One region of the Bradyrhizobium sp. SZCCHNR1043 genome, then DNA from elsewhere that is predicted to be linked to it. Evidence: riboswitches for the same ligand, from Rfam matches in the RefSeq annotation. Region 1 holds a riboswitch; the other holds the start of a gene.
What was found. A riboswitch is a leader RNA that binds a small molecule or an ion and turns the genes downstream of it on or off. The one in region 1 is predicted to bind cobalamin.
Positions count from the first base shown of each region.

Region 1 (15,312 bases):
ACCCGCGCCTCGGCATCGTTGGCGGCCTGTCGATCCTCGGCACCACGGGAATCGTCGTGCCGTTCAGCTGCGCCGCCTGGATCCACTCCATTTATCGCGGCATCGACGTCGCGCGCGCCGCCGGCCTGCCGCACATCGCCGGCGCGACGGGAAGCACATCGGAGAAGGCCGTGCAGCAGCTCCACGGCCTGCCGGAGACGGCGCTGATCGACATGGGCGATTTCGCCGGCGGCATGCTGAAATATCTGCGCCGGCATCCGGTGGCCCGCATCACCGTGGCCGGCGGCTTCGCCAAGATGACCAAGCTCGGCCAGGGCCTGCTCGACCTGCATTCGCGCGCCGGCGAAGTCGATCTCGGCTGGCTCGCGAAGACGTTGCATGATGCCGGCGCGCCGGACGCGTTGGTCACGACCGCACGCACCGCCAACACCGCGTTGCAGGTGCTTCAGGAGGCCGAGCGGCTCGGATTTCCGGCCGGCGAGGTCGTCGCGCACGCCGCCTGGCAGACGGCGCGGCGTGCGCTGGGCGACAACGACGTTGCGCTCGATGTCGCTGTGTTCGACCGCGATGGCCGGCTGGTCGGACAGAGTTACGGGCCGGCTCATTCGCCCCTCCCGCGGAAGCGTCGCTGATAATCGGCATCGTACAGCGCGCTATCGCGAAAATCCTCAGCTGCGAGCGCGCGGCCCACCAGGATCAGCGCGGTCCGCTCCACGGCGGAAGTCGTGATCTGCCCAACGATCGTCGCCAGCGTGCCGGTCAGGATCAGCTGATCCGGCCAGCTCGCGCGATAGACGATCGCCACCGGACAGTCGTCGCCGTAGTGCGGCCGCAGCTCCTCGACGACTTTGTCGAGAACATGGATGGAGAGATGGATGGCGAGCGTGGCGCGCGACTGCGCGAACAGCGAGAGCTGTTCCGTCTCGGGCATGGCCGAAGCGCGGCCGGAGGTCCGCGTGAGCACCACCGATTGTGCGAGTCCCGGTAAGGTCAGCTCGCGACCGAGCGCGGCCGCCGCCGCCGCGAACGAAGGCACGCCGGGTGTGATCGTGTAGGGTATCCTCAACGCGTCGAGGCGCCGCAGCTGTTCGCCGAGCGCGCTCCAGATCGAGAGATCGCCGGAATGCAGCCGCGCCACATCTTCGCCCGCGAGCGTGGCACGCTCGATCTCGGCCACGATCTCGTCGAGCGACATCGGTGCCGTATCAACGATACGCGCACCGGGCGGACAATGATCGAGCAGCGCCTGAGGAACCAGCGAGCCCGCATAGAGACACACCGGGCAGCGCGCGATCAGGTCGCGACCACGCAAGGTGATCAGGTCGGCGGCACCGGGACCGGCGCCGATGAAGTGCACCGTCATGGCGCAGGCTCCGCATCGGTGACAGCCTCGCCCTCCGCCAGCGCGCAGGTCGCCGCGGCGTTTGCGACGCGCGCGAGGATCAGCCGGGCATTCGCGCCGGCGGCAGCCAGCGCGGCCGTCTCGGCCACGGAAGGTACACCCTTCAAGCGCCTGACGCGATCGCTTCGCGTGATCGCGCGATCGGCGACAGCCGTCATCGCTGCAGAGGCAATTCCGAGCAGCGGACGGCCAAGCCGCTGCGCGGCGCAGATCACGCCAGGCTCGCTGACCTTGTCGGCCGCAGTGGCGAGCACCGCCACGTCCGCGGGTGCGAGGCGCGCAAGCGAGAGCGCATGTGCAATCACCGCCTCGATGTCTGCGACGCTGGCGGCACGGCGGCAGCCAATCCCGAGCGCGATCATGGCTTCGTCACCCGCCACTGCGTGATCGGCATGGCCTGACGCCAGCCATGCATGCGGCCAACCGGCTCGATGCGCGAAACGGCGATGCGGACCAGTTCACCGCCATGCTGGCCGAACAACGCGCTCAGCCGCGTCTCGCCTTCTAGCGACACCACGTTGGCGACGAGGCGGCCGCCGGGTTTCAGCCGCGACCAGACGGCTTCGAACACCCCCGCTTCCGAAATGCCGCCGCCGATGAAGACCGCATCCGGCATCTCAAGATCCGCCAACACCGCCGGCGCGCGCCCCATCACCAGCTTCAGCTCGGGAGCGCCGAGCGCCAGCGCGTTGCGCATCGCCCGGTCGGCCCGGTCCTGCCGCGCCTCGATCCCGAACGCGCGCAACGAGCCGTGACGCAGCAGCCACTCGATTGCCACCGAGCCCGACCCCAGCCCGACGTCCCACAGCAGTTCGCCCGGACGTGGCGCCAGGGCCGACACCGTCACGGCGCGGACCTCGCGCTTGGTCAACTGGCCGTCATGCTCGAATAGGTCATCGGCAAGACCGGCCGTCAGCGGGATCACGGGCGCATCAACCTCGGCGTCAACCTCGATCGCGATCGTGGTCAACGGATGAATATCGGAAAGATCGAACGCATCGGCCGGCGCGCTGCGCACCCGTTCGTGCGCGCCGCCGATCGCTTCCAGCACCGTCAGGCGCGAGCGTCCCATGCGGCGTGAGGTCAGCAGCGCGGCGAGCCTTGGGGCGGTGGATCCATCCCAGGCCAGCGCCAGAATGCGCGCCCCCGGCGCAAGATGGCGGATGATCCCTTCGAGCGCGCGGCCGTGCAACGTCACCTGCGCCACGTCCTGCAGCGGCCAGCCGAGCCGCGCCGCCGCGAGGCTGAAGGCCGAGGGCTGCGGGACGCATAGCATCTCGGCGGACGCGAAACGCTGCATGAGCTGCTTGCCGATGCCGTAGTTGAAAGGATCGCCGCTTGCGAGAACGACGACGGGCTCTCCCCGTCGCGCCGCGACCTGATCGAACGCGAGCTTCAGCGGGCTGGGCCACGCCAGTCGTTCCCCTGCGATCAACGGCGCTGCAAGCTCGAGATGACGGGCGCCGCCGATAACGAGGGCCGCCTGCGCAATGAGACGTCGCGCAGGCGTCGAGAGGCCGTCGACGCCGTCCTCGCCGATCCCGACGATGGACAGCCAGCGCTGCGCGTTGCAAGTTGCGGCCGGGTTCACCATGGACGCTTCCCCGCATGCGTATCCTCATTCTCGGCGGGACGACCGAGGCTTCGGAGCTGGCGCGGCTGCTCGCCGGCGACGATCGGTTCGCGGCGACGCTCTCGCTCGCCGGCCGCACCGCTTCGCCCAAACCGCAGCCGCTGCCGACGCGCATCGGCGGCTTCGGCGGCATCGCCGGACTGAAAGCATGGCTGCGGGATCATGTGATTGATGCCGTGGTCGACGCCACCCATCCGTATGCCGGCCAGATCTCGCGACATGCCGTTGCGGCCTGTCATGCGCTGTCGGTGCCGCTGGCGTCGATCCGGCGCGCGGCATGGCAACGCCAGGCCGGCGATCGCTGGATCGAGGTCGACAGTGCCGACGACGCGGCTTCGGCGCTCGGAGCGGATCCGGCGCGTGTGTTCCTCAGCCTTGGTCGCCTGGAGCTCGCAGCGTTCGGCGCAGCGCCACAGCATCACTACGTCGCGCGAACCATCGACCCGCCCGGCGACATCGCGCTGCCGCCCGACATTCGCTTCGTCAGGGATCGCGGGCCGTTCGACGAGGCCAAAGAGCACGCCTTCCTGACGCAGGAACGCATCGCCTTCGTCGTGTCGAAGAACTCTGGCGGAGCCGCGACCTATCCGAAGATCGCAGCCGCGCGACGGCTCGCGATTCCGGTGGTGATGATCGCCCGTCCCGACAAGCCGCATGGCGTCGCGTTGGACGGCGCGCGGGCCACGTTGCTGTGGCTGGAGGCGCAGCTCGCTCATGCGCCGCCCTCGACTTCACGACGCAGCGTATAGACGAAGGGCGGCTTGCCCCCGCGCGCGATCAGGCGCGTGGCCGTCGATCCGATCAGCACGAGCGTGCGCATGTCCGCCTTGTCGGGATCGACCTCGCCCAACGTGGTGATGATCTGTCTGACCTCACCACTGCCCGCGGCCCGCACCATGACGACGACGGTCGAAGCCGGCTTGATCTGCCGCAGCAGCGCGAACGCCTCCCCCAGCTGATGCGGTCGCGCCTTGGACAGCGGATTGTAGAGCGCGATGACGAAATCAGCTGCAGCCGCCGCCTCAAGGCGGCGGCTGATGGTCGCCCAGCTCTTGAGATTGTCGGACAGCGAGATCGCACAGAAGTCGCCGCCGAGCGGCGCCCCGACCTTGGCCGCCGCCGCCAGCATGGCGGTGACACCAGGCTCGACACGGATGTCGAGGTCGCGCCAGGCCGCCGGTCCCGCCTCGACCGCTTCGAACACCGCCGCGGCCATCGCGAAGACGCCGGGATCACCGCCCGACACCACCGCGACCTGTTTGCCGTCGCTTGCGAGCCCGAGTGCGTGGCGGGCGCGGTCGAGCTCGACGCGATTGTCGCTGGCGTGCCGGATCTGGCCCGGACTCGTCGTGGTCACTCTGTCGAGATACGGTCCATAACCGATCAGATCGGTCGCGCGAGCGATGGCGGCCGAGGCGGCCGGCGTGATCAGTTCGGCTCGCCCCGGGCCGACGCCGACAATGGTCAGCGTGCCCGTCATAGCCGCCGCCCCTGTCCGGGGATCAGGATCATCGAGAAATAGGGGCCGCGGTCCAGTTCCACCTCGGCCAGGGGCGCGACACGCTGCGCCTCCATCGTGCCGCGCTCGACATAGAGCGCGCGATCGAGCAATCCGGCGCTGATGATCGCGCGCTTCACCTTGGTGAGGTTGCGCCCTACCTTCATGATGACGGCGGCCTCACAATGCGTCAGCCGGTCATGCAGGACGTCCTCGCCCAGCGTGCCCGGCAGCACGGAGAGAACGTCGTCGCCCCAGGTGATAGGAACATTGGCCTTGGTCCAGCAGCCGGACATGCCGGTTACGCCCGGGACGACCTCGACCGGATGATCGTGCTCGAGCCGCCGCCACATGTGCATGAACGAGCCGTAGAAGAACGGGTCACCTTCGGACAGCAGACCGACCGATCGCCCTGCCGCCAGATGCGCGGTGATGCTGTCCGACGCACGTCGGTAGAAGTCGGCGATCTGGGACTGATAGGACAGGTCGGCGACGGGCAATTCCTCCGTGACCGGATATTCGAGCCGCAGCTCGTGCCGGCCCGATTCCATCAACGGCGCTACGATCCGTCGCGCGTTGCCTTCCATGCCGCGCTTGGCAAAGAACGCCACCACATCGACGGACCGGACCAGGCCGGCGGCGCGCAAGGTCAGATAACGAACGTCGCCCGGACCGACGCCGATGCCGTAGAGCGTGCCCGGATTTGCCGAGCCCGCGATGGTGTCCAGCAGGCTCATTCGACATCACTCGCGATGGCATTCACCGCCGCGACCGCCATGGCGCTGCCGCCCTTCCGACCCTTCACGATCAGATACGGCACACGGCCGTCGGCCGCGAGCGCCTCCTTGGATTCCCGGGCTCCGACGAACCCAACGGCCGTTCCGATCACCGCGGCCGGTCGCGGCGCGCCCTGATCGAGCATGTCGAGCAGATGAAACAACGACGTCGGCGCGTTGCCGATCGCCACCAGCGCGCCGCCGAGATGCGGCCGCCACAGCTCCAGCGCCGCCGCGGATCGGGTCGTGCCGAGCTGCGCGGCGAGCGCCGGCACCTCGGGAGCATCGAGCGTGCAGATGATCTCGTTCCTCGCCGGCAGCCGCGCCCGCGTGATCCCCTGCGCCACCATCTTGGCATCGCACAGGATTGGCGCGCCACGATCGAGCGCCGCCCGCACCTCGGCGGCGAAGTGTTCGGACATCGCGATGTCGGAGGTGATCTCGACCATGCCGCAGGCATGGATGATGCGCACGGCGATCTTCTCTTCCAGTCCGTGGAAGCGCGACAGATCGGCCTCGGCGCGGATGGTCGCGAACGAACGGCGATAGATCTCCGCGCCGTCCTTGATGTAGTCGCGCAGCTCAGACATCGGCCCTTTCTTTCGTTTCGAACAGCCCGTCGACGTCGATCTCGGTGGGATCGAGCATGCCGCAGGGCTCGCTCTTCACCGTGCCGTTGCGGACGATGTGATAACCTTCGCCCTCGCCAACCAGCACGACGTCCGCGGCTGCCGAGCGTGCGCAGCCCTTGGCGCAGCCGGAGACGTGCAGCGTGCCGTTGAATCCGGTCCGGGCCATCGCATCCGCGAGCACGCGGGCATCCTGTCGCGTCGCCAGTCCCGTCGACGGACAGCAGCCGACGCCCGAGCAGGCGTCGATGCGCATCAATGGATCGGTATCGTCGACGACCAGGCCGAGCCGGGCTGCATCCGCCACCAGTTGCTCCGCGGTCACGACGCCCGCGGAGACATACAGCGCGCGCCATGGTGACAGGCGGACCTCGGCGACATCGTGCGCCGCGAGCATGGCCGCAAGCCGCGCCAGCGTGCCACTATCGATGCGGCCGAATGGCACGCCGAGACCGACGGCGCAGGTTTGATCCGTCAGGGCAATGATGCCGCAACGTCGTTGCGATTTCGCGGCTGATGGCGTCGCGATGACGTTGGAGAGATCAAGGCCCAGTTCGGCGCCGACGGCGGCGCGCGCGTGCGGCGGCAAATCTGCGGAGCGCCGCGTCGGGCTGTGTTGCAGCACCAGCCGCGCGAGCCGCACAGCCGTCGACGCCGCATCGGCATCGGCTGTCGTTCCCAGCCACACGGACTCAACAGAACCGGCGATGCCAACGGCGACACGCCGGGCTTCAGGACCGCTACAGGCGACGAGACGAACATCCGCAGCGAGCCCAGTCAGCGGCAACCTGCCGCCGCCATCCAGCGCAAAGCCGAACTTGGGCGGCAGAGCATGGAGCGCCTGATCCGAGGCCAGCAGTGTCTCCAACTCGGCGGCGACGGGACGCATGTCGACCCATTCGGCCGGGTCGAGTCCTGCCAGCGGATTGACGACGATGTTGCGGATGGCCTCGAGCTCGACACTGTCATCGAGCAGTCCGAGCGATGCCATCAGCTCCCACAGCGGCACAAGCGTCTCGGGCGATACGCCGCGAATCTGCAGATTGGCGCGGCGCGTGAGGTCGATCTGGCCGTTGCCGTAGTGCCGAGCAGCCTCGGCAAGCTCACGCAGCGCCGACACCAGCAACGCGCCGCCATGCGGCCGGACGCGAACGATGAGCCCGTCGCCGCTCGGCATCGGACGCCGCGCGCCCGGGCACCAGCCCTTGATCTCGACCGAGGCGGTCATGACGCGCTCTCCGCTTGCGTCAGGCGCGTGCGGGCATGCGCAAGCTCATCGGCGACCGCATTCCGGCGTGGCACCCATAGCTGCCGGCGTAGCGCATCCTCAAATCGCGAGACGATCGCGGCGACCGCCGCCGGATTGCGCGCGACCATGTTGTCCAACACGGCCTCGTCGCGCAGCAGCGCCCCATGCGCCAGATCGAACAGGTGCTCGGCGACGGCGTCAGAGGTGGCGGCAAAGGCGTAGAGCGCGTCGACGCCCTGCGCGATCTCGGCGACGCCGCGATAGCCATGCGCGAGCATTCCCGCAATCCAGCGCGGATTGGTGAGACGGCCGCGCACCACGCGGGCGATCTCCTCGCCGAATGTCCGCGCCGCCGGCGCCTCCGGACGGCTGGTGTCGAGATGCAGCAGCGCGGGCGACGCGCCGAGCGACGCCGCGGCCGCCGCAAAGCCTCCGGCAAAGTCGGCGACCTCCTCGCCATCGAGCAGGTCGCGCTCACGATCGTCCTGCGGATGCACGAGGGCGTCGGCGCTGCGGACGCGGGCGCGGAACGTGTCGGAAGCAGACGCGCCGTCATGCGTCCCGCCAAAGCTATAAGCGGCGCTCTCGAGATACGCCTCGCCGAGCTGCGACCGGCTCGTCCAGTCCATTCCGAGCGCAAGGTCGGCGGCAACGGCACCGTAGCTGCCAGGCGCCCCGCCGAACACGCGCGCGAGGCTCTCGCCGCGCCGCCGTGCCGCGGCCAGCGGATTGTCGGCATCGTCCTCGTCAAGCGCGGCCACCTTTTGCACGGCGAGATCGAACAGCGCGATCTGCGCTTCGAACAGGTCGCGAAACAGCCCCGAGATCCGCAGCGTCGCATCGATGCGCGGGCGGTCGAGCATCGCCAACGGCAGTACGTCGACGCCGGTGACACGATTGGAGTTGAGGTCCCAGCGCGGCCGCACGCCCAGATAAGCCAAGGCCTGGGCCAGATCGTCACCGCCCGTGCGCAGCGATGCGGACGCCCAGAGATCGAGCATGAGCGCGCGCGGGTAGTCGCCATGATCCTGCAAATAGCGCCGGATCACCTCGTCAGCCGCGCGTACGCCGACCACAGCGGCGGTCCGGGTCGGGATCGCACGCGGGTCGATCGCGGTGAGATTGCGCCCCGTGGGCAACACGTCGAGCCGGCCGCGGCTCGGCGCGCCGGCGGGACCGGCAGCGACGCGGCGACCGTCGAGTGCCGCGAGCAACGCACTGCGTTCGGCTGCAGCGCTCGCGGCGATCCGTGCGGCGATGTCGGCGCGATCGACCGTCGCGGCCGCCGGCCCCATGGCCGCCGTGATCGCATCCGCAAGCAGGCCGGTCGCCGCCGTGTCGGGCGCTTCCCCGAACACATGCAGGCGGTCGCGCACCGCGAGCTCCTTGATGTCACAGAGCTGCGCATCGAGCTGTGCGATCGCCTCGCGTCCGGTCATCGCACGGTCGAGCCCGCAATCGGCGGCCAAGCCACCCTGCCAGGCCCGCGCGACGATCTCCTCCTCGAGCAGCTTCAGCCGGCGCTTGTCGAGGCCATCCGCCTCGGCATATTCCTCGACCAGCCCCTCCAGCTCCAGCAAGGGTCCGTGCAGACCGGCCTGCGACAGCGGCGGCGTCAGATGCCCGAGCGTCAGGGCCGACAATCGCCGCTTGGCCTGCATCGCTTCGCCGGGATTGTTGACGATGAAGGGATAGATCACCGGCAGCGGGCCCAGCACGGCCTCCGGCCAGCACGCATTTGAGAGCGCCAGTGCCTTGCCAGGCAGCCATTCCAGCGTGCCATGCGCACCGAGATGAATCAGCGCATCGATCCGCTCGGCCTCACGCAGATGCGCATAGAGCGCGACATAGGCGTGCCGCGGAGGCACGCTCGTGTCATGGTAGCCAGACTTGCGATCGGCGCGATTGCCACGATCCGGCTGTAGCAGGATCGAGAGTTTTCCCGCACGCAGCACCGGAAAACGGAAGGTGCCATCTCGAACCGCCGGGTCGGCTTCCGCCTCTCCCCAATTGTCATGCGAGGCACGCTGCAGCTCATCCGGCAACAGCGCCAGAGCACACCGATAGGCCGCGAGCGGCACCACGAGCTCATCTGCCTCGTCCCGCAGCAGCGCGTCGACATCTTCGGCGGTCGGCGCTGCGCGGCCGATATCGTACCCCGCCTCCGCCAACAGCCGCGCAATGGCGGCTGCGCTTTCGCTGGTGTCGAGACCGACAGCGTAGCCGCGGCGCCCGCCGCGCGCCGGATAATCGGAAAGCAGCAGCGCCACGCGCCGCTCGCTTGCCGGCAGCGCCCGCAGCCGCGCCCATCGCGCCGCGAGCCGGGCGACGTAAGCAATGCGGTCGTGTTGCGGTACATAACGCATCGTGCCGAACTGCAGACGCTCATCCGCCGGCATTTCACCCTTGAACGCAATCGGGCGCGCCAACAGCCGGCCGTCGAGCTCCGGCAGAACGACATTCATGGCCAGATCCGTCGGCGACAGTCCGCGCGCCGACGAGGCCCAGGCCTCTTCGGTGCTCTGCGCCTGGATGATCTGCAAGACCGGCGCGTCCGCGAGGTCGAGCACCGTGGTGCCGTCGTCGCGCAGCGCCGAGAACGCGGTGGCGTTCAAAATGATCGCAGGACGCCGGCGCTGGACGAGTCGCGCCAGTGCATCCCCGATATTGGGATCCTTCAGGCTGGTCACCGCGACCGCGACCGCCGCCAGCCCTTCACCTTCGAGCGCCCGCATCAGCTCCGCGATCCCTGCCGTATCCGCGGCGAGCAGGCCCGCACGGTAGAACACGATCAACGCGGTGGGCCGCGCATCATCGTGGCCGCAGAGATCATCGATGCCGACCGCTCCGCGATCGGGCATGAAGCCGACGATCGAACCGATCGCGACCGGCTCCGCAAAATGCGCGTCGCGCCCGAGCAGCGTCGCGAGATAGCGCAGGGCCTCGCGCGCATTGCCGACGCCGCCCTCGTGCAGATAGCCGTAGAGACGCGAGGTCGCGTCCTTCGGCAGGGTCGAGAGCGCATCGAGCCTCTCGTCGGCGCGATCGTCACCCGGCAGTGCCGCGAACGGGATGTGGCGGCTGCGGCAGACCGATGCGATGCGCTCCAGCCCGTAGCGCCAATAGTCGAGCCCGCCGAGACAGCGCACGACGACGGCGCGCGCGCCGAGCACGACACGGTCGACATAGAGATCGACCGACATCGGATGCTTCAGCCGTTTCAAGCTGGCGAGGCGCAGGCTCGGCAGCTCATCCGACGACGCGGTCCAGGCCTCGGCCAATGCCGACAAATCGCTATCCGAGAACGACAGCACGACGATTTCGGCCGGCGACTGTGCAAGATCCACGGCCTGTTCGAGGTCGTCGAGATCCGCGCCCGTTGTCGCCAGCAGGTGCATCGGTCCCGCCTATCCTGTGATCAGGCTCTGGATGGCGGCGGCATCGAGGCCGCGCTCGCCGATGATCACCAGCCGCCCCTGCCGCGATTCGCCGGATCGCCACGGGCGCTCGAACTGATGCTGGATGCGGTTGCCGACGGCCTGCACCAGGAGGCGCAGCGGCTTGCCGGCGACTTCCACGAACCCCTTCACGCGCAATACGTCATGCGCGTCGACGGCGGCCGCGATGCGGTCGACGAGCGCATCGGGCGAAGCCTGCGCCGGAACGTCGAGCACGAAACTCTCGAAATCGTCGTGGTCGTGCTCGGCCTCGTTGTCGTGATGTGACGGTCGGGCCGCGAGATCGTCCTCCGCTGCGGCACCGAGCCCGAGCAGAATTGAAGCCGACAGCCTGCCGTGCTCCGTCGCGATCACCTTGACGGCACGCTGCACCTTCGCCGTGATCTCGGCCGCGACATCCTTGCGCTGCTCCTCGCTCATCAGGTCGCTCTTGTTCATCACGACGAGATCGGCGCACAGCAGCTGGTCCTCATAGACCTCCTCCAGCGGGTTGTCGTGATCGAGCGAAGCATCACTGGCGCGCTGCGCGGCGAGCGCGTCGGGATCGTCGGCGAAACGGCCGGCGACCACCGCCGGGCCGTCGATGACCGCCACCACACCGTCGACGGTGGCGCGCGTCGCGATCTCCGGCCAGTTGAAGGCCTGCACCAGCGGCTTCGGCAGCGCGAGCCCCGAGGTCTCGATCACGATATGCTCGGGCGGCTCCTTCTGATCCAGCAGGCTCCTGAGCGCCGGCACGAAATCATCGGCAACGGTGCAGCACAGGCAGCCGTTCGACAGCTCGACGATGCGATCCTCCGGACAGTCCGGCACGCCGCAGCCTTTCAGGATGTCGCCGTCGATGCCGACATCGCCGAACTCGTTGACGATGATGGCGAGCCGGCGGCCATTCGCGGTCTCGATCAGGTTGCGCACCAGCGTGGTCTTGCCGGCGCCGAGGAAACCGGTGACGATGGTGCAAGGCGTCTTGGCGAACGACTTCGTCATGGCGATACGATCTCTCGTTTCAGCGTGGTGCTGACAGCGCGGGAACGCGCGCAACGGTGTTCTTGCGGATGTATTCGGGACGCTCGCGCCAGGCCGGCAGGCCGGCGTCATGGCGCTGATGCAGCTGCGCGAATGTCAGCACATCCTGAACATGCAGATCCGGATCGAGCGCGCCGAGCACGTAGGTCCATTTGCCCGGCGCCGTCACTGCAACCGTGCACGCACGATTGCAGTTGGACAGGCACTCGACGCCGACCACGGCGACACCGGCGCGCTGCGCGGTCGGCAACGTCTCGATCGCGGCGAGCAGACGGGCTCCGGCCCGCGGCTGATCAGGCGGCGTAGGTTCCGTCGCCTGCGAACGGCAGGTGACGCAGACGAACAGCGTCGTCTCACCAGTCTCCGATGCGGTCATCAATCAGCCGATCACGCCGGCCGCCGTCGCCGCGGCGACCCCACCCACCAGCACGATGGCAGCGCCCGCGAGCCGCAGCGCCAGCGGCGCAGCCGCCTTGGCCTTCGCCGACAGCAGCCTGGTGCCGAGGAACGCGCCGGCGGCGATGAGGGTCTGGATCACGAGCAGACCGACGAGATAGGCCCCGAGCGGGGTGTTCTCTGCCCCAACGATCGATTCACCCAGCGCATATCCATGGACGAGGCCGGTCACGGCGAACAGGCCGGCGACGGGCAGCACGCCGAAACCGCCACGCATCACCACCACCAGCCCAACCACGACGGTGGTCAGGCCGACCAGCAGCTCGGCAGCCGGGATGTTGGCCTTGGCCACATGAAGGCCGACGCCCGCGATCATCGCTGTGGTGAAGGCGAGCACCGGCGCGAAGCCGCGGCCCAGAAGCGCTGCAACGATGCCCGCACCGACGATGGCGGCCAGATGGTCGATTCCGATCACAGGATGGCCGAGGCCGGACAGCAGGCCCTGCGCAAACGTCTGCGGCAGTTTGCCATCCATCATGTGATGCGCGAAGGCGGGATCGGCGGCGAGCAGCACCAGGCTCGCGGCTGCAAAGGTCGTGGTACGGGTCAACTTCATGGCCGTCTCCGTCGCTTGCCGGCTCCCCAGAGGACCGGACGATGCGCTGCATCCGACGGCATCCCGCCCATCCCGGCGGGATCAGAACCAGCATCGCGACTCCCCGCGCGACGGGTCGGCCAACAGCAATGTCGACGGCAGGTCTCCTGGCTCTCGGGTCACCGCATGAAGCCACCTTCCCGGTTTCCCAGTGGTGCTTTGGCCTCACACTCGCCGATTACAGTTGCGGGGGCAGCCACGGCCTTGGGTCAAGAACCCGCACCGTGTTCCCTAAATCTCTCCTTTCGGAGAACCGTCATCTGTTAGATACGGGTCGCGCCAAAGCCCGTCAATCGGAATCGTCCCCCATGGTCCCCGCCCGCCCGCATCCCGCCCTGCCGCGCCTCACCCTGGTGCTCGGCGGCGCGCGCTCCGGCAAGAGCCGCCATGCAGAGGCGCTCGTGACCGCCCTTCCCGCACCTTGGACCTATGTTGCGACCGCGCAGGCGTTCGACGATGAGATGAAGGACCGAATCGCGCAGCACAAAGCGCGCCGCACCGAGGGATGGCAGACGTTGGAGACCACGCATGATCTTGCAGGCCTGGTCCGTGCACGGGCAAATTCGAGCGCGCCGATGCTGATCGATTGCCTGACGCTGTGGCTCAGCAATGTGATGCTCGCCGACATGAACGTTCCGGCACGATGCGCCGAGCTGATCGAGGCGTTCAGGGACGCGCCTGGCCCCATCGTGGCCGTGTCCAACGAAGTCGGACTCGGCATCGTGCCGGACAATGCGCTTGCCCGCGCCTTCCGTGATGCGCAGGGGCGACTGAACCAGGACGTCGCGGCCTTAGCGGATCGCGTGATCCTGATGGCGGCCGGCCTGCCGCTGACATTGAAGTAACGGGAAGGACATGCCGATGACCGAAAGCGCCGACGATTCACGCCACAAGGCGAAGATGGAGAACCGCAAGGCGGTGCAGGATGCCGAGGTCGCCTCGAAGACCGTCGAAAAGGGCCTGCTGATCGTTCACACCGGCAAGGGCAAGGGCAAATCGACGGCGGCCTGGGGCCTGATGCTGCGCGCACTCGGCCGCGGTTTTCGCATCGGCGTCGTGCAGTTCGGCAAGGGCGCGTGGGAAACCGGCGAGCGCAAGGCGATCGAGCGGTTCGGCGACCAGGTGTCGTGGCACACGCTCGGCGAAGGCTTTACGTGGGAGACGCAAGATCGCGCGCGCGACATCGCCGCGGCCGAACGTGCCTGGGCGAAGGCAAAGGAGCTGATGGCGGATCCGTCGATCCGGTTGCTCGTCCTCGATGAGCTCAACATCGCGCTGCGCTATGATCACCTTGATATCGCAGACGTCGTCGCCACGCTCGCAGGGCGCCGTCCCGATCTGCACGTCGTCGTCACCGGGCGCAACGCCAAGCCGGAGCTGATCGAGGCCGCCGATCTCGTCACCGAGATGAACCTCGTGAAGCATCACTTCGCAGCCGGCGTGAAGGCGCAGGAAGGCATCGAGTACTAGGCTCATGAGCGCGCGCGCCATCATGTTCCAGGGCACCGGCTCCGACGTCGGCAAATCGCTGATCGTCGCGGGGCTCGCGCGCGCGCTGACATTGCGCGGCCTCAAGGTGGCGCCGTTCAAGCCGCAGAACATGTCGAACAATGCCGCCGTCACCGCAGACGGCGGCGAGATCGGCCGTGCCCAGGCGCTGCAGGCGCGCGCGGCGCGGCGGCCGACGACGGTGCACATGAACCCGGTGCTGCTGAAGCCGCAGAGCGAGATCGGGTCGCAGGTCGTGGTTCAGGGTCGCGTCATCGGCAACGCCAAGGCATCCGCCTATCAGGCGATGAAGCCGCAACTGATGGCGGCCGTGCTCGACAGCTTCCATCACCTCGCAGCGGATGCCGACATCGTGCTGGTCGAAGGCGCAGGCTCCGCCTCCGAGATCAACCTGCGCGCGGGCGACATCGCCAACATGGGTTTTGCGCAAGCGACGCAGATTCCGGTGGTGCTGATCGGCGATATCGATCGGGGCGGCGTGATTGCGAGCCTGGTCGGCACCAGGACTGTGATCCCGCCGGACGATGCCGCGCGCGTGGCAGGTTTCCTCGTCAACAAGTTTCGCGGCGATCCGGCCTTGTTTGCGTCAGGCATGAACGAGATCGAGAAGCGGACGGGGTGGACATCGCTCGGGCTCATTCCGCATTTTTCGGATGCGCGCCGCCTGCCAGCGGAGGACGCGCTTGGCCTGGCTGAACGCGGATCATCGGGAGGACAACGGCCGAAGGTCGTCATCCTCGCCTACCCGCGCATCTCCAATTTCGACGAGTTCGATCCGTTACGGCTGGAAGATGGAATCGATCTGCAGTTTTTGCGGCCTGGCACGCCGATCCCCGGCGACGCATCGATGGTGATCCTGCCGGGCTCGAAGGCCACGATCGCCGATCTCAGCGCCTTGCGCGACGCCGGCTGGGACATCGATCTGGCCGCGCATCTGCGCCGCAGCGGCCGCGTGCTCGGCATCTGCGGCGGCTATCAGATGCTGGGGCGTGTGATCAGCGATCCCGATGGGCACGAGGGAACACCTGGTTCCGTCGCGGGACTTGGCCTGCTCGACGTCGAAACGACATTGACCGATGAC
Region 1 covers NZ_JAUEYN010000016.1:29,711-45,022, forward strand. The annotation lists gene QX039_RS26420 (cobalt-precorrin-5B (C(1))-methyltransferase) at 1-632, shown strand, start outside; gene cobM (precorrin-4 C(11)-methyltransferase) at 602-1,363, opposite strand; gene QX039_RS26430 (cobalamin biosynthesis protein) at 1,360-1,764, opposite strand; gene cbiE (precorrin-6y C5,15-methyltransferase (decarboxylating) subunit CbiE) at 1,761-2,996, opposite strand; gene QX039_RS26440 (cobalt-precorrin-6A reductase) at 3,011-3,784, shown strand; gene cobJ (precorrin-3B C(17)-methyltransferase) at 3,748-4,515, opposite strand; gene QX039_RS26450 (precorrin-2 C(20)-methyltransferase) at 4,512-5,270, opposite strand; gene QX039_RS26455 (precorrin-8X methylmutase) at 5,267-5,899, opposite strand; gene cobG (precorrin-3B synthase) at 5,892-7,166, opposite strand; gene cobN (cobaltochelatase subunit CobN) at 7,163-10,585, opposite strand; gene cobW (cobalamin biosynthesis protein CobW) at 10,595-11,632, opposite strand; gene QX039_RS26475 (DUF1636 domain-containing protein) at 11,652-12,047, opposite strand; gene QX039_RS26480 (HupE/UreJ family protein) at 12,051-12,683, opposite strand; cobalamin riboswitch at 12,802-12,995, opposite strand; gene cobU (bifunctional adenosylcobinamide kinase/adenosylcobinamide-phosphate guanylyltransferase) at 13,031-13,567, shown strand; gene cobO (cob(I)yrinic acid a,c-diamide adenosyltransferase) at 13,584-14,192, shown strand; gene QX039_RS26495 (cobyric acid synthase) at 14,197-15,312, shown strand, end outside.

Region 2 (15,312 bases), on a different contig from region 1:
TCGGAAACATGGACATATCGGTGCGCACCGGAATTCCGCGGCCTACGGTCGCCCGGCTGACCCACACGCTCACCGAGCTCGGCTATCTCTCCTTCGACCAGGACCTCGCGAAATATCGCCTTGGTGTCCGCGCGCTGCGGATGGCGCATCCGCTGCTCGCCGACATGCCGTTCCGGCAGCTCGCACGGCCGTTGATGCAGGATTTTGCCGCCAGCGTGCGCGGCACCGTCTCGATCGGCCTGCTCGACGGCAACGCCGTGGTGTATGTCGAGACGGCGCGCTCCGGCGATGTCGGGCCGCACGTTCCCGACATCGGCATGCCGATCACCGTGGTCGCGACCGCGATGGGACGCGCGGCGGCCGCGATCCTGCCTCCAGCCGAAGCCGCGCGCTTCGACGCGCAGCTCGCCGCCGACGATGCCAGGCAATGGGCCAGCTTCCGCACGCTCTATTTCGACGGCATCACGCAATGTGCCGAGCGCGGCTTCTGCACCTGTGTCGGCGAATACATGCCCGCGATTCACGCCGTCGCTGCGCCGCTGCATTACGCGAATAGCTCCGGCCGCGCCTTCGCGATCAATTGCGGCATTCCCGCTTTCCGGCTGCAGCCGGGTCAGCTCGAGGCCGAGATCGGTCCGCGCATCACGGCGCTCGCCGCCAGCATCCGGGCGCTCATCAACGAAGCCGAGCCCGAGATCATCAGGCGCGCGCCGGAGCCGGCGCTTGCGGCCGAAGCCGGCTGAGACAGGTGCATCACGACATGGCCGGGCCACTCCAGGGTTTGCGCGTTCTGGACATCGCGACGATCATCGCTGCACCGTTCGCGGCGACGCTGCTCGCCGACTACGGCGCCGAGGTTCTGAAGATCGAGATGCCGGGCCATGGCGACGCTGTCCGCACCTTTCCGCCGTTCAAGGACGGCAAGCCGCTGTGGTGGAAGACCGCCAACCGCAACAAGAGCCTCGCGACGCTCGACCTGCGCACGCCGGAGGGGCTCGCGCTGTTCAAGCGGCTGCTGCCGCGCTTCGACGTCCTGATCGAGAACTTCCGCCCGGGCACGCTCGACCGCTGGGGGCTGACGAAAGAGGTGCTGTGGTCGATCCAGCCGCGCCTCGTCATCCTGCGCGCCACCGCGTTCGGCCAGGACGGGCCGTACCGCGACCGTCCGGGCTTTGCCCGCATCTTCGAGGCGATGGGCGGGCTCACCTACATCACCGGCGAGGCCGAGGGCGAGCCGACCCATCCGGGCTATCCGATCGGCGATGCCATCGGCGGCGCGTTCGGCGCACTCGGCGTGCTGGCAGCGTTGTGGAAGCGGGCTGTTGATCCCGAGGCGCCGGGCGAGGAGATCGACCTGGCGCTGACGGAGGCCGTGTTCCGGCTGCTCGACGTGCTGCCGGTCGAGCACGATCAGCTCGGCTCCAGCCGCAGCCGGATCGGCAATGCCAACGGCTACTCGGCGCCGGCCGCGGTCTATCGCACCCGCGACGATCGCTGGGTGACGCTCGCCGGCTCGACCAACGCGCTCTACGCCGCCAATTGTCGCGCGATCGATCGTCCCGACCTGATCGAGGATCCGCGCTTCGCGAACAATGCCTCGCGGGTGAAGCATGCGGCCGAACTCAACGCGATCTTCGCCGCCTGGTGCGCCGCGCATGACCTGGATGATGTCGTCGCCCGCTTCACCGAGGCCAAGGGAACGATCGCGCCGATCTACGCGATCGACCAGATCGCGACTGATCCGCAGGCGATCGCGCGCGAGATGATCACGCGCGTGCCCGACCGCGATTTCGGCTCGGTGGCGATGTCGAACGTCGTGCCGCGCTTTGGCAACGATCCCGCCACGCTGCGCCATGCCGCCGGCGACGTCGGCCAGGACAACCGCGAGATCTACCAGGGCTGGCTCGGACTATCAGACCAGGAGATGGACGATCTCGCCCGCAGGAAGGTGATCTGACGCGGCGCGAGCAAAGACGACAAGGCGCGGCGAAGAACGCGCCGGAGCAGCCCGGACAAGGGATGCAGCAGACAGGGAGACGCGCGATGAGACAACCGACGATGACGCGCCGCGGCCTGCTCGGTGCAGCGGCCGCGCTGGCGCTGGGCTACGGCCATCGTGCACGAGCCGAGGGCGATTGGCCGACCCGCATGGTGCGGCTGATCTGTCCCTATGGCGCCGGCGGCGCCAGCGACATCTCGCTGCGCCTTCTGGCGGCGGAGTTCGAACATCACCTCGGCCAGCAGTTCATCGTCGAGAACAAGCCGGGCGCCGGCAGCCGCATCGCCAACGACCTCGTCGCCCGCGCCGCACCCGACGGCTACACCCTGCTCTACGCCGCCGCGCCCTACGTCACCGCCGAAGCGCTGTTCGGCAAGCTGACCTACGATCCGGTGAAGGACCTGCGCCCCGTGGCCGGCACCGTCGTTGCGCCGATCTTCCTGATGATCAGCGCCAACGCGCCGTTCAAGACGCTGGCCGAGCTGATCGCCTACGGCAGGTCCAAGCCCGAGGGCCTGACCTTCGCCTCGCCGGGTGCCGGCTCGCAGCCGCATCTCGCGGCCGAGCTGCTGTTCCGCGACGCCAAGGTGACCGGCCTCAACATTCCCTTCCGCGGCGACTCGATGGCCTACACCGAGCTGCTCGCCGGCCGCGTCGATGCAACGCTGACCGCGATCAGCACCGCGCTGCCCTACATCCAGGCCGGCCAGTTCCGCGTGCTCGGCGTCGCCGCCACCGAGCCCAGCGCGATCTATCCGCAGGCGCCGCCCCTGCGCGAGCAGGGCCTGCCGAACGTGGTCGCGTCGGGCTGGTACGGCTTCATGGCGCCGGGCGCGACGCCGCAGCCCATCGTCGACCGGCTGTCGCGCGAAATCCTCGCCGATCTCGCCGCACCCGAGGTGAAGCAGAAGCTGCTCGCCCAGGGGCTCGATCCGCAGCCGCGCGACGCTGCAGCATTCGGCCAGTTCATCGCCGACGAAACCAAGAAATGGAGCGCGGTCATCCGCGACGCCGCCATCAAGGCCGAGTGAGTTTCACAAAGATATTCAGGGAGTGGATGTGATGAGGATTGGGACCACCGCGCTGGCCGCGCTTGCTCTGCTGTCGCTCGCGGCAACCGCGCCGGCGTTGGCCGCCGAGAAGAAGTACGATACCGGCGCCAGCGACAGCGAGATCAAGGTCGGGCAGACCGTGCCGCTGAGCGGCCCGGCGTCGGCCTATGCCACCATCGGCAAGGCGCAGGCCGCCTATATGAAGATGATCAACGACCAGGGCGGCGTGAACGGGCGCAAGATCAACCTGATCCAGTATGACGACGCCTATTCACCGCCGAAGACGGTCGAGCAGGTGCGCAAGCTGGTCGAGAGCGACGAGGTGCTGCTGACGTTCCAGATCATCGGCACCGCGCCGAATGTCGCCGTGCAGAAATATCTCAACACGAAGAAGGTGCCGCAGCTGTTCGCGGCCACCGGCGCCTCGCGCTTCACCGATCCCAAGCATTTTCCTTGGACGATGGGATTCAATCCGAGCTACGTCGTCGAAGGCCGCATCTACGGCCAATACATCCTCAAGACCTATCCCGACGCCAAGATCGGCGTGCTCTACCAGAACGACGATCTCGGCCGCGACTATCTCGCCGGCCTGAAGGCCGGGCTGGGCGACAAGGCCGCCAAGATGATCGTCGCCGAATCGTCGTACGAGATCACCGAGCCGACGATCGATTCTCACATCCTGAAGCTGAAGGACGCCGGCGCCGATCTGCTGTTCAGTGCCTCGACGCCGAAGCAGGCGGCGCAGGCCATCAAGAAGGTCGCCGAGCTCGGCTGGAAGCCGGTCCACATCGTCGACATCAATGCCAATTCGCTGGGCGCCACCCTGAAGCCCGCCGGGCTCGAGAATGCCAAGGGTCTGATCAGCGTCGGCTACGTCAAGGATCCGCTCGAAGAAGGCTTCAAGAACGACCCCGGCGTACAGCGCTATCTCGCCTTCATGGAGAAGTACTATCCCGACGGCGACAAGGGCTCGAACTTCAACGTCTATGGCTACATCACCGCCGAGCTCCTGGTCCAGGTGCTGAAGCAGTGCGGCGACGAGCTGACGCGAGAGAACGTGCTGAAGCAGGCCACTAACCTCAACCGTGTCGAGCTCGGCATGCTGCTGCCCGGCATCAGCATCACGACCTCGCCGACGGACTATCGCGTCAACAAGCAGTTGCAGATGATCCAGTTCGACGGCGCCCACTGGCAGAACATCGGCGGCATCGTCACCGACACGGCGGCGGAGTAGCAGCGGGCGTTGCAAACACGTTGCCCGGCCGACCTTGGCGTCGGCCGGTCACAGCCCCCGGATCAGCTCGGCGTCGATCAGCATGCGGTTGAAGCGGCGCGCCTCGGCGCCGTCGCCGCAGGCGTAGAACACACCCTTGCAGCGGAGCATGATCTCCTTCTGCTCGGCAAAGGACGGATCGAGCGGAATGCCGGCCGCCTCCAAGGTGACCAGCGGCAGATAGGCGGCGTCGATCCGGTCCATCACGACCGCGCTCTGGCGCGGCTCGAAATTGACGGCATCGACGGCGTAATAGGTCTGATAATAGCGCGGATCATAGCTCTCGAGCTTCTCGCCGATGCCGGCCTCGTCGAGCTTGGGATCGAGAATGTGCGGCGAGAACTCCGGCTGGTGATCGCCATAGCGCACGATCAGGAACGGCTGGTCGCCGAAGCGCTTCTTCAGGCTGGCGAGGAAGCGCTGATAGTCCGTCGCGCTCATCGCCTGGCGGCGCAGATACTCATCGATCGAAGGCAGATTGCCGGGCGCGCGCCAGGATGGCGTCAGGTCGGGCCGGAACGTCGTCTCCCACGGGAAATGGTTGGCAGCGAGATAGACGAACATGAACAGCGGCTTTCCGCGCGGCCGGTGCTGCATCAGATCGAGCGCGGCATCGTAGAAGAAGCCGTCGGGCTCGACGCCCTTGGCGCCGAGATCGCGCGCGTCGAGGAAACGATCGACGCCGACCGTGGTCTGGAAGCTGCGCGCGCTCATGAAGGCACCCTGCGCGGGATAGAGCGACACCGTGTCGTAGCCGCAATTGCGCAGCGCCAGCGGCAGGCCGCGCTCGACCCGGCCGGACGCGATCCGGGTCACGAAATAGGCGAAGCGGCCGAACGAGCGCGACGACAGGCCGGCCAGCACGTTGTACTCGGTGAACCAGCTCGGCCCGCCATTGCTCTCGGCCATGAACTGCCGCGCCTTGCCGTCGAACGACTTGAAATGGCTGCCATAGCCATCCGGCACCTTGATGCCTGGCGCCGAGCGGATGTCGAAGCTCGATTCGTCGTGGATCAGCACGATGTTCGGCCGGCGCGCGGCCGGATGACAGGAATCCGGGACGAAGGCAGCCAGACTTCGATCAGCCGTGGCGTCGGATTCCATGAAGCCGTTGGCGAGGAAGTCCGACACCGCCGTGACGCCGGAGCGGGCGAATTTCGACAGATAGCCGTCGTCATAATAGCCGCGCCAGGTCTCGTCGCGCCAGTTGAGCGAATACAGTGTCAGCGCGGCGAGACACGCGAGCTTGCCAGCCAGCGCCGGCAGCCGCGCCACGCGGAACGGATCGGCCCACCACAGCAATCCCATCAGCGGCAGCACCACCGCCGCCGCCACCAGCACCGACAGCTTCAGGTTCGGGAAGATCGTGAACAGGAACGCCGCGCTGTCGTGATCGATCAGCATCACGTCGACGAAGTTCGCGGTCATCTGGACCACGGCGTGCTTGAGCTGCGACAGCAGCACCAGCACCACGACCATGGTCAGCGCCAACGCGCCGGACACCGCAGGCCGCCGCAGCAGCACCAGCCAGAAGCAGTTCAGGATGCCCCAGGCCAGCACGAAGCCGAGCCGCGAGCCGAAATCGGTCTCGGTGTGCAGCATCAGGGCCAGCGCCGCGACATGCGGCGCGGCGACGGCGGACAGCCGGACGGCCGCGGAGCGTGTTGCGCTCGCCGCGGCGAGCGTGGTGATCGGTTGGTCGTTCGGGGTCAGTGACATCAGGCGGTCGAATGCAGGCGCCCTTCGCCGGCGCATGCCGACAGATCAAGGAAGCCTATCCTGTCATCCGACCGTAATGAAATCGTCACAAATCACAACAGCCCGGATTTGCACGGAGGGCGGCGTGTCGTCTCGCGCCACGACGAGAGGTGGCATCACTGCCGTCCTCGCGTACCGATCCTCGCCCTTTTTCAATTCTGGGTGCCGGTCTCGAGCAGCCGCTCGCGCACCAGACGCACCGCGCCGCGACTCCAGGAATAATTGGCGCCGAGGCGCAATCCGCTGTCACCGGCGGCGACGAGCGCGCCACTGTCGGCCTGGCGGACACGAAAGCCGATGATGTATTCGGTGCGGCCGATCCGCCGGACGATGCCGAGCAGCGATTGCTGGGCGCCGACGGCGCGGGCCGCCCGGGCCTCGCAATCGTCGCACTCACGCACCGGCTGCCCCGGCTTGATCTCGCCGGCCGCGTCCACCAGGCGATAGCGCCCGGACTGTGCCAGCAGCTGCCGCACCGCGTCGGTCGCCTCCTGCAGCCCCTTCTGGTCGGATTCGGTCTCGCCGAGCGCCGCGCCTGCGCTGGTGTCGTCGAGCTCGAACGGCAGCAGCGCCAGCCGGATCGGCTCCGGCGGCGCCAGTGCGTCACGGACCTGGCGCGAAACGAAGATCGCAGCGCGCTGCCAGGCCTCGTCGCTATCGCCGCGGAAGGTGAAGACCTTGTCGAAGACGACCCGATGGGAGGCGACGTCGATGGCCGCGGCGCGCGCCCACTGCACCAGCGTGGAGAGCTTCTGGACTCCGCCGGTGATCACGACGGTTGCGCCGGCCTCGGCCGCCATCTGCAGCCGGACCTCCGGGGACGCATCGGTGGGACAGGACGGCGCGCAGGACGGGCTGACCGGCCGCAGCCGCGCGTCGGCGGCGACGTCGCTGCGGAGCGCGGCGATGAATGCATCCAGCCGCCGCTGATGCGCTGCGGTCTGATCGACCGGCTCGCCGGACGTGTCGAGATAGCTGAAATCGTCGACCAGCACAGCCGGGACATCGCCGGAGGCGGCGCGGACCGGACCGGCCGCGAAAGCAAGCGCGAGAACGAGACAACGGACGACGCGACGGTTCGACATGGGATCCCCCTGCAGCGATGTCTGGCGATCCAAAGCTAGGCGCAGCGGCGCTATGGCCGCAGCGGCCGCGGTCCCGGCGCGGCACGGGAAATTTTCACGACGGTGACGGCGACCAGGCCGCAGCGCTTTTGGCCCAGGCGGTTCTGCCGTTAAATGCCGGCGGGCAGGGCTACCATGGACGTGCCGAAGATGTGGACCCGCTACGACCTCAAATACCGTCTGACCCTGCGCATCTCGGTGGTCTCGGCGCTCTGCTTTGGGGCGATCTGCGCCTATGTGCTGTTCGACACCGACCGCTCGGTGCATGCGCGCAATGAGCGGATCGCCGAGATCACGGCCAGGACGCTGCAATTGCAGCAAAGCAAGATGCATTGGGTCAACAGCCCGCCGGCCGGCTTTCCCGACCTCGATGCGGTCGCCGCCGCCGCGATGCGACCGGGCCTGTGCATCGCCTATCGCGGCGTCGACGGCGCGATCGTGCAGCGCATCTGCGGCGGCGCCGAGGCGCAGACGGACGATCCGCCCCGCGCCTTCGCGATGCTGTATCGGCGGCTGTTCGATCCAGGCCGGGAAGCGGCACGGCCGGTCAGCTTTCGCGGCGAAAGGACCGGCGATGCCGTCGTCTGGGCCGATGCCGGCGTCATGACCGCGGAGGCCTGGCGCGAGCTCAGCCGGCTGCTGCCCGTGCTCGGGACGGCGCTGGCGCTGCTGTGCATTCTGGCCTACGCCGCGCTGGCCCGCGCGCTGCGCCCGACCCGGCTGATCCGCGCCGGGCTGGAGCGGATCGCGGCCCATGATCTGTCGGCACGGCTGCCGCCGTTCGACCTTGCCGAGCTGTCGGCGATCCGCGATGCCTTCAACCAGCTCGCCGAGGGGCTGGAGACAGCGCTGGCCCAGCGCAGCGAATTGACCCGGCGCCTGATCGCCCTGGAGGACGACGAGCGCCGCCACCTCGCGCGCGAGCTGCATGATGAATTCGGCCAGTCGCTGGCGGCGATCCGGGCGCTCGCGGCGTCGATCCGTCACAGCGCGGCGCAGGATTGCCCCGCTTTGGTGGGCGAATGCGACGGCATCGCGCGCACCGCGAGCGACATGATGGACCAATTGCGCGGCGCGCTGATGCGGCTGCGTCCACCTGATGTCGACGAGCTCGGCCTCGCCGCCAGCCTCGAAGGCCTCGTCGCCGGGTGGAACAGGCGGCAGCACGGCCGCACCGTTTTCGAGATCAGCCTGTCGGGCGGCATCGACCGACTGCCCGGCATCATCGCCACCAACCTCTACCGCATCGCCCAGGAGGCGCTCACCAATGCCGTCAAGCACGCCGGAGCGACGCGCGTGCGGCTGCAGTTGACGCTTCAGGACGGGCCGGCGAGCGCGACCGTGCTCACCGTCGAAGACGACGGTCCCGCAGGTGAAGCTCCCGACAAGCCGGGCATGGGCCTGCTCGGCATGCGCGAGCGCGTCGCCTCCATGGGAGGCCAGATGAGCTTCGCGGCCGCCTCCGGCGGTGGCGCGCGACTCCGCGTCGAGATTCCGCTGCCGGCCCTGCCCGACCTCTCGCCTACCCAGCCGCAAGCGGCATGCGCGGCATGACGGCGCCCGCCGGCACCATCCTGCTGGTCGACGACCATGCCGTGGTCCGCGAGGGCTACAGGTCGATGCTGCAGAAGCAGCCGGGACTGCGCGTGGTCGCCGAAGCCGCCGATGGCGCCGAAGCCTACCGGCTGTTCAAGGAGGTCAGGCCCGATCTCGTCATCATGGACCTGACCATGCCGGGCGTCGGCGGCATCGAGGGTATCCGCCGCATCCGGCAATGGGATCGTAGCGCGCGCATCCTCGTCTTCACGATGCATGAGAATGCGGGCTTCGCGGTGCAGGCGATCCGCGCCGGCGCCCGCGGCTATGTCACCAAGAGCAGCCCGCCGGAGACCCTCGTGCGCGCCGTCATGGACGTGCTCGCCGGCCGCATCGCGATCAGCCCCGACATCGATCACGAGCTCGCGCTCAGCCGGCTCTCCGGCGAGCGGGCGGCCGCCGACGTCCTGTCCGCGCGCGAGTTCGAGGTGATGCAGATGCTGCTGGCCGAACGGACCACCGACGAGATCGCGTCAGCGCTGCATCTCAGCCCGAAGACGGTTGCCAACCTGCACTCGCTGATCAAGGACAAGCTCGGCGTCGCCAGCGACATCGAGCTGGTACGGCTGGCGCTGCGGCAGGGCCTGCTGACCTGAGCCCGCAGGGCTCACGTCAGCGCAGGGAATGTCAGGAGTCGTCGGTGTCGATCTGCGGCGTCGCGGCGGCTTCCGACGCTGGCTCCGTGACGGGATCATCGATCAGGTGAAGCTCGCGCCCGAGCCGGCGCTGCACGCTCATCACGGCGCGGTCGACGTCGCTGATCAGGCTATCGCCGAGAACGACGTGCGGGATCTCCCAGTTGCGGCCACTGCGCACGTCGAGCGCATGAACGGCCGGCACGCGTGCCGTCTCGCACCCCGGCTGCGCGCGAATCTCCTCCTCGACCAGGCGGGTCAGCTCCGCCTGGGTCTTGCCGATGGTCGTCATCGCCGGCATCAGGCCCTGATCACCGGCGTCAGACCGAGCCGCTTGGCAATGATGCGATCGACGGTCCGCTTCGGAAGCACCCGCACGATCCATTGCCTGATAGCATCGGGCGCGATCTCGTAGCGCACCCTGGGCGCCGGCAGGGTCAAGGCGTCGGCCACCCGCGCGGCGATGGTCTCGGCCGGCAGCCCGGTCTTGCCGAGATGCAGCATGAAGCCACGAATCTTCTGCAGCGCCGGGAAGAACGGCGAGGCCTGATACGGCGACAGGTCGACCTCCTCGGCCTTGGCCCAGATCGGCGTCTTCACCGCCCCCGGCGCGATGACGATGACGTCGATGCCGAACAGCATCAGCTCGCGGCGCAGGCTCTCGGATAGCCCCTCGACCGCATGCTTCGAGGTCGAATACGGCGCCATCAGCGGGTTGCCGTTGCGGCCCGCGACCGAGCTGATCATCACGATCCGGCCGCGCTCTCCCTTCATGGCCGGATCGGCGCCGAGCAGCGGCGCGAACGCCTGGGTCGCAATGACCGGACCGATGACGTTCACTTCCATCTGATGGCGAAACTGCTCGATCGGCAGCTCCGTCACCGGCCCCGCGACGGCGATGCCGGCATTGTTGACCAGACCGGCGAGCGTCTCGCCCTTGAGCGCCGCTCGCACCTCGCCGGCGGCCGCCTTCACCGCCGCTTCGTCGGTCACATCGAACAGCAGCGGCGTGAAGTTGGCGCCGAGCTCGCTGCGCAGACGGTCTGCATCAGCCTGCTTGCGAACGCTGCCGAACACGTGGAAGCCACGCGCGAGCAAGAGCTTCGAACAGGCGAAGCCGATGCCGGTGGACGCGCCGGTGATGACGACGGATTTCATGGCGACCTCAACGATTTGCGCGGCGATTATCGCACGGGATGCAGCGCGATGCTGGCGCTGATTTTTCGCGCGAGATCATCCCTCTTCCGAGCCCGCCCTGGAACACCGGGAGACCGCACGCAGCGCACGGCGCATCAGCAAAATGGCCGCGGCAAGAATGGGGTTTAAGTTTCAATGCTTGGGAGGATGACAGCTGACGTGAGATCGAGGGCAGCGAGCAAACTGGATGAAGGAAGGTCCGTGACATTATGAGATCATTAACCTTTCCGTTTCGCTGGCCTGTCGTCGCCGCGTCCGCGGGGAGGTGTTCGGGCCTCATTCCATCGCCTGTCCGGCGAATCTCCGGAAGACCGCGCTCCAGCTCGTCGTCCCCCTCTACGCGTATCGCCTTAATTTTCCGTATCCGTGTTTCTCCGGGGTACTACGTCCTCCGACCCTAACGCGTTGTTATCGCCCGTGCCGAAAACTGCTCCGGCCGAGAGCCTTGCAGCGGGATCACAAGCGCGTCGCTGTCGCTCCGGCCATCCGGACAAACGAGCGCGATCGTGTCACAGCCAGAACAGCTCCCGCCTTCAGAACACTCCATCATCACCGAGCTCGAAGAGGCCGTCCGCAGCGGCCCCTCGGCGAAGCGCGTCAACACGCTGCGCCAGGTCACCAATCTGTTCCTGCATGACGGCGAACGCCTCACCGAGGACCAGATCAAGGTGTTCGACAATGTGCTGTGCATGCTGGTCTCGCGAGTAGAGACCCGCGCGCGGGCCGAGCTCTCCAAGCATCTCGCGCCGGTCGACTACGCGCCCGTCGAATTGATCCAGCAGCTCGCCCGTGACGACGAAATCTCGGTGGCCGAGAGCGTGCTGATGCACTCGAGCCGGCTGACCGAGCATACGCTGGTCGAGGTCGCGGCGACCAAGGGCCAGGATCACCTGATGGCGATCTCCAGCCGTCCGCATCTGACCGAGGCGGTGACCGACATCATCGTCGACCGCGGCGAGCGCCGGGTCATCCGCAAGCTCGCCAACAACCAGACCGCGCGCTTCTCCGATACCGGCTATTCCGGGATGATGGCGCATGCCGAGGACGACGACGAATTGTCCGAGATCATCGGGCTGCGCATCGATCTGCCTACCAAGCACCTGCGCGACCTCCTGCGCCGCGCCACCGAAGCCGTGCGCGCCAAGCTGATGGCCTCGGCGCCGCCGGCGTTGCAACAGGAGATCAAGAAGATCCTCAAGGCGATCGCCGACGTTGCGCGCAGCGACGGCGGCCTGGTCGGCCGCGACTTCACGCTCGCCGAAGAGGCCGTCAAGCGCATGAAGGGGCTGAACGAGCTCAACGATGCCGCCATCGCCTTCTTCGCCGAGACCCGCCGGTTCGGCGAGGTTTCCGCCGCACTCGGCCTGCTCAACAACGTCCCGACCGAGATGATGGCCAAGGTGCTCGAGGGCCCGCGCACCGACATCGTGCTGATCCCCTGCCGTGCCGCCGGGCTGGCCTGGTCGGTGGTGGCGAAAATCCTGACCCACCGGCCGATCAAGCACGCCATCGACAGCGACACGCTCAAGCTCGCGGAACGCGACTACGGCCGCCTGTCGCTCGACACCGCCCAGCGCACGCTGCGATTCTGGATGGTGCACAACAAGGTCGAGAAGTGAGCGGGTGCTCACAAGACGCAATCCTCATCAGCAACGACTCGCGAGCCTCCTCATACTCCGCTGTCGTCCCTGCGAACGCAGGGACCCATACAGCGTGATGTGAATTGGCGGAAAAATGTCTGGATCGTCGTCCTTCGCCACACGACCGCCGGCGGCTATGGGTCCCTGCGAACGCGGGGACGACAGCTATGGTTGTCGCAGGCGGCCGGGCATCATCAAGCCGACCGGCCAGCGTTATCGCCAGGAGATCACCGGGCGCCGGATTGACTTTGGTGCGCCCGCACTCCTACGGTGATCGTGACGGTGCCCCTCGACCGGGGCTCAAAAGGGAATGCGGTGCCGGATGCGTCTCGCAAGAGACGTGATCGAAGGCCGCAGCTGCCCCCGCAACTGTAAGCGGCGAATCTCGCGTCATAGGCCACTGGGAAATCTCGGTCCCGGGAAGGCGACGTGGAGGTGATGACCCGCGAGCCAGGAGACCTGCCGTCAGCCGTGGTCACACGCGAGGATGCCGGTCGGGGCGTTATTGGCATCGTTTTCAGGCAGGTCTGCAAAGGCCTGCGTGAGACCTCGTTCGCGGTGACGTGCCACTGACGTCATGCCGAGGTCACTCGTGTCTCCCGTTCCCCATGCCAGGCGGCATCGCGCCGTTCTGTCGTCGTTCTGCGTCCTCGTGTCGTTTGCGCTGCTCGGTGCTTTCCCGACAGCCGCGCAGCAATCCGCCTCCCCCAACCTTTTGCCGCCGGTCGAGGTTGACGCGCCGCGCCAGCCGGCTGCCGCAGGGCCGGCGGTGTCCGGCGGTTCTCCAACCCGCAACGCCGCGCGACGGCAGACGCCGGCTGCAAAGCCGGCAGTGCCGGCCAGCGCCCCCGTCGCCGTCAGCCCGACCGGCGTTGTGACGCCGGTCGCCAACGTCGCGAATGCGATCACCGTGGTGACCGACAAGGATATCGCCGCGCAGCAGGCCCGCACCGTGCCGGACATCCTGAGCACGGTCCCCGGATTGAACATCGTGCAGGCCGGCGGCCCGGGCGGCCAGACCAACGTCTTCATGCGCGGCACCAATGCCAACCACACCAAGCTCATCATCGACGGCATCGACGCAGGCGACGTCACCAACGGCAACGGCGCGTTCGATTTCGCGCATCTGCTCGCCGCCGACATCCAACAGCTCGAGGTGCTGCGCGGGCCGCAGAGCGGGCTGTACGGCTCCGATGCCATCGGCGGCGTCATCTCGGTGATCACGCGCAAGGGCGACGGACCGGCGCGGGCGACCGCCTCGGTCGAGAGCGGCTCGTTCAAGACCTTCAACCAGAGCGCGGGGCTGAGCGGCTCTCAGGACAATGTCAACTACGCAGTCAACGTCGCGCGTCTGCACGCCGGTGACGTTCCGGTGACCCCGTGGCAATTGCTGCCTGCGGGGCAGAAGGCCATCGGCAACGCCTACGACAACGTCACCGCCTCGTCCAAGCTCGGCGTCGATCTCAACGAGGCCTGGACGCTCAATTCGGTGGTCCGCTACACTGACGCCACCCTGCTGTTCACCGGCGACAGCGGCTTTCCCAGCTTTCCCGACGCCGCCCAGAGCAACCACACCGTCCATCAACTGGCGACGCGCGAGGAAGCCGTATGGTCGCTGCTCGGCGGCCGCATCAGGAACTACTTCGGCGTCAACTATGTGAACAACTGGTCGTCCGATCTGACGGCCGGCAATCCCGTTGCCGCGGTCGCGACCGGCGAGCGCATCAAATATGACTGGCACGCGGTGACCGAGCTCGCCCCGCGCAACAACCTGATCGTCGGCCTGGAGCAGCAGACCGAACGGCTGAAGACCACCGACCTTTCGGCCGAGAACGGCAACAAGGCCGGCTTCGTCGAGCTGCAGACCGAGTTCGCGAAGCGCTGGTTCGTCGTGGCGAGCCTGCGCAACGACATCAACGACCAGTTCGGCGGCCATGGCACCTACCGGATCGCGCCGGCGGTGATCCTGCCGGTCACCGAGACCAAGCTGAAGGCGAGCTACGGCACCGGCTTCAAGGCACCGACCTTGAGCCAGTTGCACCAGGATTTTCCGGCGTTCAACTTCTTCGCCAATCCCAACCTCCGGCCGGAGCAGAGCACCGGCTACGATGCCGGCTTCGAACAGCCGCTGTTCGACGATCGCGTCCGCTTCGGCACGACCTACTTCCACAACAGCATCACCAACCTGATCAATTTCAACGCGACCTTCACCTCCTACGCCAATGTCGGCCTCGCCACCACCGAAGGCACCGAGAGCTTCGTGACGGCGCGGCTCACCGATCGGATATCGCTGCGCGCGGACTACACCTTCACCCGCGCCGTCGACGCGGCCACCGGCCAGCAATTGCTGCGCCGGCCGAAGGAAAAATGGAGCGCCACCGCCACCTGGCTGCCGATCGATGCGCTGAGCCTGTCGGCCACCTTGCTGCGGGTCGGCGACTGGCTCGATGTCAGCCGCGACGGCATGACCACCGGCCTCGTCGCACCCGGCTATGCGCTCGTGAACCTGCGCGGCGACTACGCGCTGTCCGACCAGGTCAAGGTGTTTGGCCGGATCGATAACCTGTTCAACCGTCACACCCAGAACCCGACCGGCTTCCTGGCACCCGGCTTCGGCGTGTTCGGCGGCATCCGGCTCGCGAGCTTCGGCGTGCAGTGATGCAGACCTCCCGAAGCGGCTGACAGCCGCCTCAAAACTGGACTACAATTGCAACAACAGGAGATGTTCCATGACTCTCGACGTCCTCGCCCCCTCTGGTTCCGAGGCTCGCCTCGCGCCCGTCCCGCCGCGGCATGCAGCCGCGTTTTGTTTCGCGCTGCTGACGACCGCCTGTGCGCTGGCGAGCTTCGTGTTCGCCTGCGCGACGCCGTTTGCGGCCTTCGCCGTGATTGCGGCCGCCATGCTTCCGCTGCGCACGGCGCTGCCGGTGATGATCGGCGCCTGGCTGGTCAACCAGGGCATCGGCTTCGGCGCCCTGCACTATCCGGTCGATGCCAACACGCTGGCCTGGGGCGCGATGATCGGCGCCGCCGCGCTC
Region 2 covers NZ_JAUEYN010000002.1:512,749-528,060, forward strand. The annotation lists gene QX039_RS05080 (IclR family transcriptional regulator) at 1-743, shown strand, start outside; gene QX039_RS05085 (CoA transferase) at 761-1,957, shown strand; gene QX039_RS05090 (tripartite tricarboxylate transporter substrate binding protein) at 2,044-3,030, shown strand; gene QX039_RS05095 (ABC transporter substrate-binding protein) at 3,062-4,285, shown strand; gene QX039_RS05100 (sulfatase-like hydrolase/transferase) at 4,334-6,043, opposite strand; gene QX039_RS05105 (DUF2380 domain-containing protein) at 6,235-7,167, opposite strand; gene QX039_RS05110 (sensor histidine kinase) at 7,357-8,760, shown strand; gene QX039_RS05115 (response regulator transcription factor) at 8,757-9,398, shown strand; gene QX039_RS05120 (hypothetical protein) at 9,430-9,738, opposite strand; gene QX039_RS05125 (SDR family oxidoreductase) at 9,738-10,595, opposite strand; gene QX039_RS05130 (DUF2336 domain-containing protein) at 11,141-12,253, shown strand; cobalamin riboswitch at 12,538-12,756, shown strand; gene QX039_RS05135 (TonB-dependent receptor domain-containing protein) at 12,852-14,933, shown strand; gene QX039_RS05140 (hypothetical protein) at 15,004-15,312, shown strand, end outside.
Region 2: linked by a shared signal. The riboswitch ahead of QX039_RS05135 (TonB-dependent receptor domain-containing protein) and the one ahead of QX039_RS26480 (HupE/UreJ family protein) in region 1 are both predicted to bind cobalamin.